2 regions of the Paenibacillus sp. S33 genome follow, and region 2 is predicted to be linked to the other one. Evidence: a T-box and tRNA genes for the amino acid it is inferred to sense, from the RefSeq annotation. Region 2 holds a T-box; the other holds one or more tRNA genes.

Region 1 (5,439 bases), 2.3 Mb from region 2:
ACTTATTACCGATTACTAAGATGTGTAATCAATGAAAGGATTTGATGAATGTGGAATCGACTAATTTCAAAGTTATACCTGAAAAACTTAAAGGTAGGACGATTGAAGATGTCGCCATCACTACTAATGCTGTGGTTATTAAATTTACTGATGGTACTTATTTAGATATCTATCTCGATGAGGCTGCACAAACATTAAAGACATCAACAAACAAGCTGGATAGTTAACTCAACACTTTACACTTAGCTATCATTTTCCCAGCTTCCTCCTTCACAGTTTGCGTCAAATGCGACATAAAACCTCCACTTATCTTGTTCAACTAAACTGCCCGTTAGCTCAATGAAAAAAAAGCAGCCCCTCATGAACTGCCCTACTGCTACTCACTTCAACAATAGGATGAGTTCATTCAAAGGCTACCTCATTTACCAAGTAATCCAACCACTCGTTCGTTTGTAACTGTGTAGGAGCTCGTATTCTTCACTACGCATCAGTCGTTTCATTTTTGTTCTATACAGACGATAATCATCTTTTCTTGCTATTTTACATTCTTTGTTGTAATGAACACTCTTGATTCCTTTACGGAAATCCTTAAGCTTCTCTTTTCTTGGATCTTTGGGCTTATTATTGATCTCCAGACTTTGCTGTTTCTCATCTTCCCAGAATTGAATCTCTTCCCGTGTAAACATCTTCATCCCCGTTGTGCCGGGTTAGATTTTGGCATTTGAAGCCATGACCTTAGACACAACTAATAGAAGAAGATCTTCGGATTGAACATTAGCTCACCTCTGATTTTATTCTCCCTTATTTTAACATATTTATAACTATCCTGCCCGTTAGTTTAATAAAAAGAGCAGACTTGAAGCGCCTGCTCAACATTGTGTGTTATTTAACTATCGTTCCTCGTTAGTTTTACGCCCTATCCATAGAAAGCCTCGTGTGTACCTGTCATATCTGGCATCGTGATATCCATGGTCACCAGGTCCAGTTGCTTCTCAGACGAAGATGACTCCGGTCAGTGCTTCGCTCAAAGCCCATTAACCGATATTAAGCAGATTGAAACTCTGGATCTGGAGCGGTTGCTTCTCTCGCCGATACCAGAGTTAGGTTGCGGGGCAATTTCTGATGAGATTTTCTGTCTGCATGCTGATATTGCCTTCAAGAACTGAACTACGAGCTGAAACTTAAGTATATGAAGAAGATCAGAAAATAAAAATTCTGGAAGTTGCCTGTGTATGTTAATAACGCAAAGGAACGGAGGAGATTGCCTTGAGGTTTCTACTGGTTGTCATGTCGATAGGAATTGTTTAAAAGTAAAAAAGGAGAGATGGCATAAAAATAAGCCATCTCTCCTTTTTCATTTATATAAAGCGGGTAATGGGAATCGGACCCACGCTACCAGCTTGGAAGGCTGAGTTTTACCATTGAGCTACATCCCGAAATAGATGCCGGTGAGAGGACTCGAACCTCCACGGTTTCCCTCACGATTTTGAGTCGCGCGCGTCTGCCAATTCCGCCACACCGGCTTATGAAGTTAATGGCGTCCCCTGAGAGATTCGAACTCCCGACCTTTTGATTCGTAGTCAAACGCTCTATCCAGCTGAGCTAAGGGGACTAATAAATGGAGCGGACGACGGGAATCGAACCCGCGACCCTCGCCTTGGCAAGGCGATGCTCTACCGCTGAGCCACGTCCGCAAAAACAAGATGCGCGTGGAGGGACTTGAACCCCCACGTCAAAGACGCTAGATCCTAAGTCTAGTGCGTCTGCCAATTCCGCCACACGCGCATGTAATACAATGGTGAGCCATGAAGGACTCGAACCTTCGACACCCTGATTAAAAGTCAGGTGCTCTACCAACTGAGCTAATGGCTCGTAAAACTGGTGGAGGATGATGGATTCGAACCACCGAACCCGTAAGGGAGCAGATTTACAGTCTGATGCGTTTGGCCACTTCGCTAATCCTCCAAAATGGTGCCGGCGAGAGGACTTGAACCCCCAACCTACTGATTACAAGTCAGTTGCTCTACCAGTTGAGCTACACCGGCATATTAAGTTAAATGGCGGAACCGACGGGATTCGAACCCGCGATCTCCTGCGTGACAGGCAGGCATGTTGGGCCTCTACACCACGGTTCCAGAGGCAACTCTCTTAGTTGAAAGTAATTGCGGAGGCAGGATTTGAACCTGCGACCTTCGGGTTATGAGCCCGACGAGCTACCGAACTGCTCCACCCCGCGACAGTAATAAATATTTACTTTTCAAATGGTGGAGGCTGAGGGGCTCGAACCCCCGACCCTCTGCTTGTAAGGCAGATGCTCTCCCAGCTGAGCTAAGCCTCCGAATTACTATGACCCGTAGGGGATTCGAACCCCTGTTACCTCCGTGAAAGGGAGGTGTCTTAACCCCTTGACCAACGGGCCATATATCTATTATTAAGAGCTGGCGGAGAGAGAGGGATTCGAACCCTCGAGACGCTTTTGGCGCCTACACGATTTCCAATCGTGCTCCTTCGGCCAACTCGGACACCTCTCCACATGGCTCCCCGAACAGGACTCGAACCTGTGACAACTCGATTAACAGTCGAGTGCTCTACCAACTGAGCTATCAGGGAATATTGGTGGAGCCAAGGGGGATCGAACCCCTGACCTCCTGCGTGCAAGGCAGGCGCTCTCCCAGCTGAGCTATAGCCCCATCTAAAAAATCAATTTTGTATGTATAATCAATAGCCTGATAGGCGAAAAAAAATCCCCATTATGGGGTTGCTTGGCGACGTCCTACTCTCCCAGGACCCTGCGATCCAAGTACCATCGGCGCTGGAGGGCTTAACGGTCGTGTTCGGGATGGGTACGTGTGGAACCCCTCCGCTATCGCCACCAAACATGAATTTGCTGTGCAAATTCTACATTCAAGGTTACACCCTGAAAACTGGATCCGAAACTCATTTGCGTTTTACTTTTTAGGATAAGCCCTCGACCGATTAGTATTGGTCAGCTCCATGCATTACTGCACTTCCACCCCCAACCTATCTACCTCGTCGTCTTCAAGGGGTCTTACTAATTGGGAAATCTCATCTTGAGGGGGGCTTCACGCTTAGATGCTTTCAGCGCTTATCCCTTCCGTACATAGCTACCCAGCGGTGCTCCTGGCGGAACAACTGGTACACCAGCGGTACGTCCATCCCGGTCCTCTCGTACTAAGGACAGCTCCTCTCAAATTTCCTACGCCCACGACAGATAGGGACCGAACTGTCTCACGACGTTCTGAACCCAGCTCGCGTACCGCTTTAATGGGCGAACAGCCCAACCCTTGGGACCTACTTCAGCCCCAGGATGCGATGAGCCGACATCGAGGTGCCAAACCTCCCCGTCGATGTGGACTCTTGGGGGAGATAAGCCTGTTATCCCCAGGGTAGCTTTTATCCGTTGAGCGATGGCCCTTCCATGCGGTACCACCGGATCACTAAGCCCGACTTTCGTCCCTGCTCGACTTGTAGGTCTCGCAGTCAAGCTCCCTTCTGCCTTTGCACTCTTCGAATGATTTCCAACCATTCTGAGGGAACCTTGGGGCGCCTCCGTTACTCTTTAGGAGGCGACCGCCCCAGTCAAACTGCCCACCTGACACTGTCCTCGCACCGGGTTACGGTACCAAGTTAGAACCTAGATACGATCAGGGTGGTATCCCAAGGATGCCTCCCTTCAAGCTGGCGCTCAAAGTTCTACGGCTCCCACCTATCCTGTACAGATCGTACCCAAATTCAATATCAAGCTGCAGTAAAGCTCCATGGGGTCTTTCCGTCTTGTCGCGGGTAACCTGCATCTTCACAGGTATTAAAATTTCACCGGATCTCTCGTTGAGACAGCGCCCAAGTCGTTACGCCATTCGTGCGGGTCAGAATTTACCTGACAAGGAATTTCGCTACCTTAGGACCGTTATAGTTACGGCCGCCGTTTACTGGGGCTTCGGTTCATAGCTTCGCCCGAAGGCTTACCACTCCCCTTAACCTTCCAGCACCGGGCAGGCGTCAGCCCGTATACTTCGCCTTGCGGCTTCGCACAGACCTGTGTTTTTGCTAAACAGTCGCTTGGGCCTTTTCACTGCGGCCCCCTCGGGCTATTCACCCTACCGAGGCACCCCTTCTCCCGAAGTTACGGGGTCATTTTGCCGAGTTCCTTAACGAGAGTTCTTCCGCGCGCCTTAGAATTCTCTTCTCGCCTACCTGTGTCGGTTTGCGGTACGGGCACCTTCTCCTGGCTAGAGGCTTTTCTTGGCAGTCTGAGATCATGACCTTCGCTACTACAATTTTCGCTCCCCATCACAGCCCAGCCTTAACGATGTGCGGATTTGCCTACACACCAGCCTCACTGCTTAGACGGACATCCATCAGTCCGCGTCACTACCCTACTGCGTCACCCCATCGCTCATAACGGATTACGGTGGTACAGGAATTTCGACCTGTTGTCCTTCGACTACGCCTATCGGCCTCGCCTTAGGTCCCGACTTACCCTGAGCGGACGAACCTTCCTCAGGAACCCTTAGGCTTTCGGCGGATCTGATTCTCACAGATCTTTTCGTTACTCATACCGGCATTCTCACTTGAATGCAGTCCAGCGCTCCTTACGGTACACCTTCAACCCGCATTCAACGCTCCCCTACCCCTGATGCAATGCATCAAGCCATAGCTTCGGTGGTGTGTTTAGCCCCGTTACATTTTCGGCGCAGAGTCACTCGACCAGTGAGCTATTACGCACTCTTTCAATGGTGGCTGCTTCTAAGCCAACATCCTGGTTGTCTGTGCAACTCCACATCCTTTCCCACTTAACACACACTTGGGGACCTTAGCTGATGGTCTGGGCTGTTTCCCTTTCGACAATGGATCTTAGCACTCACTGTCTGACTCCCGGAACTAAATCTATGGCATTCGGAGTTTGACTGAGCTTGGTAACCCTTGCGGGCCCCGCACCCAATCAGTGCTCTACCTCCACGATTCTTCTTTCCGAGGCTAGCCCTAAAGCTATTTCGGGGAGAACCAGCTATCTCCGGGTTCGATTGGAATTTCTCCGCTACCCCCACCTCATCCCCGCATTTTTCAACATGCGTGGGTTCGGGCCTCCAGTGCGTGTTACCGCACCTTCACCCTGGACAGGGGTAGATCACCCGGTTTCGGGTCTACGTCCACGTACTAAAGATCGCCCTATTCAGACTCGCTTTCGCTGCGGCTTCAGCTCTTCACCTTAACCTTGCACGGGAACGTAACTCGCCGGTTCATTCTACAAAAGGCACGCCATCACCCATCAATAGGGCTCTGACTTCTTGTAAGCACACGGTTTCAGGATCTATTTCACTCCCCTTCCGGGGTGCTTTTCACCTTTCCCTCACGGTACTGCTTCACTATCGGTCGCCAGGGAGTATTTAGCCTTGGCAGATGGTCCTGCCGGATTCA
Region 2 (5,439 bases):
AAAAAGTTGACATCGCTTCTTACCAAGTAAGCCCTGGCGACGTGATCGGTCTTCGTGAAAGAAGTCGTTCCCTGTCTTCCATCAAAGAAGCTTTGGAAAACCGCAACCACTTGGTAGCTTACCTGGAGTACAATGACGCAGCTCTGGAAGGTAAATTCATTCGTTTGCCTGAGCGTGGCGAATTGTCCCAAGATATCGATGAAAAACAAATCGTCGAATTCTACAACCGCTAATCCTTGCATTAGCACCAAAAAGCACCCGAATTTATTCGGGTGCTTTTTATATTCTCTATGCATCGAGCCTGAGGGTTTTATTCAATGGGGATGTATACCTTCATACTCAAATGATCTGGATAGGAGGAATTCATCACGTCCGTAATTTCAAAATCAGGCCCCTCCCTCCGTTCAAAATTAGAATTAGGAAGCCATGTGCCATAGATAAAGTCTCGTATATTCTGAACCCGTCCATCTGAACCCGAAGCGTCAAACTCAGCATACTTCCCTGCTGGAATCTCCATATATATGAAACCCTCTGCCAGTTCTTTTGACTCTTTTTCAACTGCCTCGCCCACCACAAATGAAAATGCACCGTTGTCTTCAAATCGACAGGCAACCCCATATGACATTCCCGGTGCAATTTTGTTCGGGATACACATAAAATATTCATTTGCTCCAAAGTGTCCATAAAATCCTGGGATTTCTTTATAGTGCTGCTCATTATTCAGGTTTGTTTTATATTCATATCCTACAATTTTGACCGTTTCGAGCTGCAATATCACCGGCTTATTCACATCCAAATCCCCCATCGTATTTTTTTGGTAATCCAGAAAATTGATTTTACTTTGCTCAGGAAGCTCAATATCACCGTTACGATACTTCCCAGGGGTGATCCCAAAATTCTTTTCAAAAGCGCGGGTAAAAGCCTCTTGTGAGTTGTACTGATACTCAATAGCAACGTCCAACACTTTTTGATTGGATTGTTTTAGCTGTTCAGCCGCCTCGGACAATCTTCTCCTTCTTATATATTGTTGAACCGTAAAACCCGAAATGGCCTGAAAAACCCGCTGGAAATGAAAAGCTGAAAAGCATGCCTGTGAAGCAATATCGGCAATTTTTAGATCCTCCCGGAGATTCAATTCAATAAACTCAATCGCACACTGAATTCGTTTAAAGTAGTCCATATAATCCTTCCCCGCACTTGTAATTGTTTTGGTTATCGATCCTACACCGAAATTGTGCAACCCACGTTTTCATTATGTATAACTCTTTACCTACATGTTTGATTATTTGTGCTAAGTTTACCATGACTTTTCACTTTGCAGAAATAAAAAAGCAACGCTGAGATCGATACAATCTCAACGCTGCTTTTGAATATATTTTCATTATCCAAGCTTGATTTTAGCAAATTTCCGTTTACCTACCTGCACAATGTCGCCTTCCTTCGGCATGTATGCTTCGTTCACATCGGTCCATTTCTCTTCGTTAATTTTGACCGAACCCTGCTGAATACTGCGCTTGGCTTCACCGTTAGATGCTGCAAAGCCCAGATGAGTCAGCAACTGGATCACACGAATGCCACCTTCTTCTAACTGATCAGCCGTCAAGGTGAACTCTTCAATATCGTCAGGCAGCGCACGTTGCTGGAATACGGTCACAAAATGCTGCTTCGCTGCTTCCTCTGCTTCTTCACCATGGTACATGCGCACTAACGTTCCAGCCAGCTTCATTTTGGCATCACGTGGATGCACTGAGCCGTCCTTAACACCTTTCGCCAGCTCTGCCAGCTCCTCGTTGTTGATATCCGTTGCAAGCTCAAAATATTTCAGCATCAGCTCGTCAGGAACGGACATGGACTTACCGTATATTTCGTTCGGCTCCTCATCAACACCAATGTAGTTCCCCAAACTTTTGCTCATCTTCTGGACGCCATCCAGCCCTTCAAGCAATGGTAATGTAATCGTAGCCTGCGGCTCAACTCCGTATTCTTTTTGCAGGGTTCTGCCCATTAGCAGATTAAACTTCTGATCCGTCCCCCCCAATTCAATATCGCTTTGGAGAGCCACGGAATCCATGCCCTGCATCAGCGGGTAAAAGAACTCATGGATGCTGATCGGCAATCCGTTTTGGTACCTTTTTGTAAAATCATCCCGTTCCAACATACGGGCAACCGTTACTTTGGCCGACAGGGTTACTACATCAGCAAAAGACATTGGCCCTAACCATTCGGAATTGTAGAATACCTTTGTTTTTTCAGGATCGAGAATTTTAAAAATTTGTTCCTTGTACGTTTGTGCATTACGCTGTACATCTTCCTCAGTCAGTTGCTTGCGAGTCTCCGATTTACCTGTCGGATCACCAATTCTGCCTGTAAAATCTCCGATAATCAGTTGCACTTGATGGCCTAATTCCTGGAACTGGCGCAGTTTGTGCATAACAACCGTATGTCCGATGTGAATGTCAGGCGCAGATGGATCAAGACCCAGCTTAATTTTGAGTGGCTCGCCGCTAACGACCGATTTAATAACCTTACGCTTCAGCTCATCCTCAGGTACAATTTCCGCTACTCCACGACGTATCACCTCTAGCTGTCGCTCGACCTCTACCTGTTGCTCCGGTTTCAATTCTTCCCACTTCATCCTGTATACCTCCTATTTTTCATCCAAAATATTACATATTAGACAAACCAAAAAGCCCCTTTCATCCCAAGGGACGAGAAGGAGCTGCTCGCGTTACCACCCTAATTAAAGAAACGCATGTCAAAGACATACATTTCTTTCACTTCATTCCTATAACGGGCCTACACCCGGTACTGGATTACTATGATAGCTTCGCAAACCTGCAAATGCTTTCCATTCATCCAGACAGCTCCAGACGGTAATTCAAAGGAGGGACGCTACCGATTCACACCACCCATCGGCTCTCTGTACAACGTGAATCCGCCTTCTACTGAAGTCTTTCTCTGCTTTTCACGATATTTACTTTGACCTATTTATAACACACTGCTTTTATGTAGTCAACGACACCAAAAGACAGGCTTTTTAGCATATGGGTTCATTTTGTAATTTTATGCTATAATAATGGCTGTTATAAAGGAGGAAGACTTAATGGTTGAAGAAAAAAACAATGTATCAGAGCCAAAGCCTTCCCGCTTGCGGACAACCATGCGAAGGCTCGGCCGTGTCATAAAGTGGGTCGTCATCATCGGTTTTATGGGGGCACTATTTGCAGGAGGAGCCGCCGCCGGCTATGTTGCTTCTATTGTAAAAAGCGAACCCGTGCGTTCCAGATCCATGATCCTACAGGAAGTAGATAAGAATGCAATCACAGGCTTCGCTTATTTCAATGATGGCTCTCCCATCGGACAACTTCGGACAGAAGAAGATCGAAGACCTGTCACGTTTAAGGAGATTCCACAACTCGTCATTGACGCAGTCATTGCCATTGAAGATAATCATTTTTACGAGCATAAAGGTGTCGATCTGTCGGGAACGCTGCGTGCTGTGAAGCAAAAGGCGCTGCATGAATCCGTACAAACCGGGGGTAGTACCCTCACCCAGCAGCTTGCGCGTCGTGTCTTTCTAAATCTCGATCGCACGGATGACCGCAAGGTCAAAGAAATTTTGCTGTCTCTGCGCCTTGAGCGCTTCCTAAGCAAGCAACAAATTATTACGGCCTATCTCAATAAAGTACCTTTTGGTAATGGTTCAAGCGGTTACAACGTCTTTGGCATTAAAGCAGCGGCCAAAGGTATCTTTAATGAGAATGATCTGAACGAGCTTAATATATCCCAGGCTGCCTATCTAGCAGGTTTGCCACAGCTTCCTTCTTCTTATTCTGCTTTCAACGGTAAGGGTGAGTTTAATGAAGCTGGCTTTAAAAGAGCCATCAATCGCCAGCACCTAGTACTCAGTCGAATGCTGGAGGAGAACAAAATCAATAAAGCACAGTATGATGAAGCGATGGCTTTTGATATCAAAAAATCTCTCGCACCACGCACTGTTAAAGCTTATAACACCTATCCATACCTTATGATGGAAACAGAACGACAAGCTGCGCAGGCACTCATGTCTGTCACCAATCCGGGTCAAGCAGCTAATGCCAGTGCAGATACCAAGACCAAGGATGATAACGATTTACTCAAGGAAGCCGAACAGCAGCTTCGCACAGGCGGTTATATGGTGTACACCACCATTGATAAGAGCGTATACAAATCTATGCGTCAAATTGCAGAAAATAAAAACAACTTCTCTGCCACTAGTAAAACCAAGGGTGACGAACAAGCAGCGGCTATTCTGATTCAGCATAAAACAGGCGCCATTCTTGGAATGATGGAAGGTCGGGACTTCCAAAAGGAGCAGATGAATTATGCCACCCAGATGGTACGTCAGCCGGGTTCGGCAATGAAACCGATTGCTGCCTATCTCCCTGCATTGGACAGCGGTCTTGTGCAGCCTGGTAGTATCGTGGATGATGCCCCTATTATTTTGAAAGATGGCAGTAATGGATATCACATTCCGAAAAATTCTAACAACCGCTATCAAGGATTGGTCACGGCGCGTTATGCACTGAATCAATCGCTAAATACGATAGCACTCAAGCTGTTTAACGAAAAAGTAGGGATTAGCAATGCTTGGGCTTTTACTAAAAAACTAGGTATTACCACCTTGGAATCTAGTGATAACAACGCCCAAACGGGTGTACTTGGCGGCTTAGCCCACGGGGTGACCGTCGAGGAACTCACGAATGCATATGGAGCCATTCCAAATGGCGGTGTGTTTAATGATGCCTATATGATCGAAAAGATTGTGGATTCGCAAGGCAATATTGTATATAAGCATCATCCTAATCCTGTGCAGGCCTTCTCACCGCAAACCGCCTACCTGATGACAGATATGTTGCGTACAGCCGTGTCGGAAGGCACAGGCAGACTGGTGAAGCGGAACTTTGATCAATCCGGTAAGATTCCGATTGCCGGCAAGACAGGCACTACGCAATCCTACACTGATGTTTGGTTCGAGGGCTTTACGCCTGACGTCACACTAGGTGTATGGGTTGGTTACAAGCAACCTGTCAATAAACTTGAAACGAAAGTCCAAAAAGAGCGGGCTCGCCGCTTATGGGCTCTAATCATGAATGAAGTAACAGCTAAAGATGCTCAGCTGTTCCAAACGGACAGCTTCAAGAGACCTGACGGCATTGTAAGCCGTACAGCATCCGCGTATGGTTCGGACATTTATAACAGTAAGTATCCACCTAAAAACAGTGAAAATGGTGTGAGCCGTGCGAAATATATTACCTACCAAGGTGTGAATTATATTCCACGCGATGGTACACCGGATGATATGTTATATGAACGGACCGTTAGGAAACGGGAAAAGTCAATCTCAGAATTGATTAAAGAGCTTCAGCAAGCCTTTAAGGTGATGAGACGACATAACTC

What was found. A T-box is a leader RNA that pairs with one kind of tRNA and senses whether it is charged. The one in region 2 lies ahead of tyrS (tyrosine--tRNA ligase), so its partner is inferred to be a tRNA-Tyr.
Region 1: it has a tRNA-Tyr gene. The T-box ahead of tyrS (tyrosine--tRNA ligase) is inferred to sense a tRNA for this amino acid. The anticodon was not compared.

The regions. Positions count from the first base shown of each region.
Region 1 is NZ_JBSIEZ010000001.1:1,145,215-1,150,653, reverse strand. It holds gene ACWGXJ_RS05420 (hypothetical protein) at 51-227, shown strand; gene ACWGXJ_RS05415 (hypothetical protein) at 423-686, opposite strand; tRNA gene ACWGXJ_RS05410 (tRNA-Leu) at 1,444-1,523, opposite strand; tRNA gene ACWGXJ_RS05405 (tRNA-Arg) at 1,536-1,612, opposite strand; tRNA gene ACWGXJ_RS05400 (tRNA-Gly) at 1,620-1,694, opposite strand; tRNA gene ACWGXJ_RS05395 (tRNA-Leu) at 1,705-1,785, opposite strand; tRNA gene ACWGXJ_RS05390 (tRNA-Lys) at 1,797-1,872, opposite strand; tRNA gene ACWGXJ_RS05385 (tRNA-Tyr) at 1,880-1,965, opposite strand; tRNA gene ACWGXJ_RS05380 (tRNA-Thr) at 1,970-2,045, opposite strand; tRNA gene ACWGXJ_RS05375 (tRNA-Asp) at 2,059-2,135, opposite strand; tRNA gene ACWGXJ_RS05370 (tRNA-Met) at 2,163-2,236, opposite strand; tRNA gene ACWGXJ_RS05365 (tRNA-Val) at 2,263-2,338, opposite strand; tRNA gene ACWGXJ_RS05360 (tRNA-Glu) at 2,348-2,419, opposite strand; tRNA gene ACWGXJ_RS05355 (tRNA-Ser) at 2,440-2,531, opposite strand; tRNA gene ACWGXJ_RS05350 (tRNA-Asn) at 2,535-2,610, opposite strand; tRNA gene ACWGXJ_RS05345 (tRNA-Ala) at 2,615-2,690, opposite strand; rRNA gene rrf (5S ribosomal RNA) at 2,761-2,877, opposite strand; rRNA gene ACWGXJ_RS05335 (23S ribosomal RNA) at 2,957-5,439, opposite strand, start outside.
Region 2 is NZ_JBSIEZ010000001.1:3,413,419-3,418,857, forward strand. It holds gene rpsD (30S ribosomal protein S4) at 1-233, shown strand, start outside; gene ACWGXJ_RS15755 (AraC family transcriptional regulator) at 311-1,180, opposite strand; gene tyrS (tyrosine--tRNA ligase) at 1,382-2,635, opposite strand; T-box leader at 2,702-2,968, opposite strand; gene ACWGXJ_RS15765 (transglycosylase domain-containing protein) at 3,104-5,439, shown strand, end outside.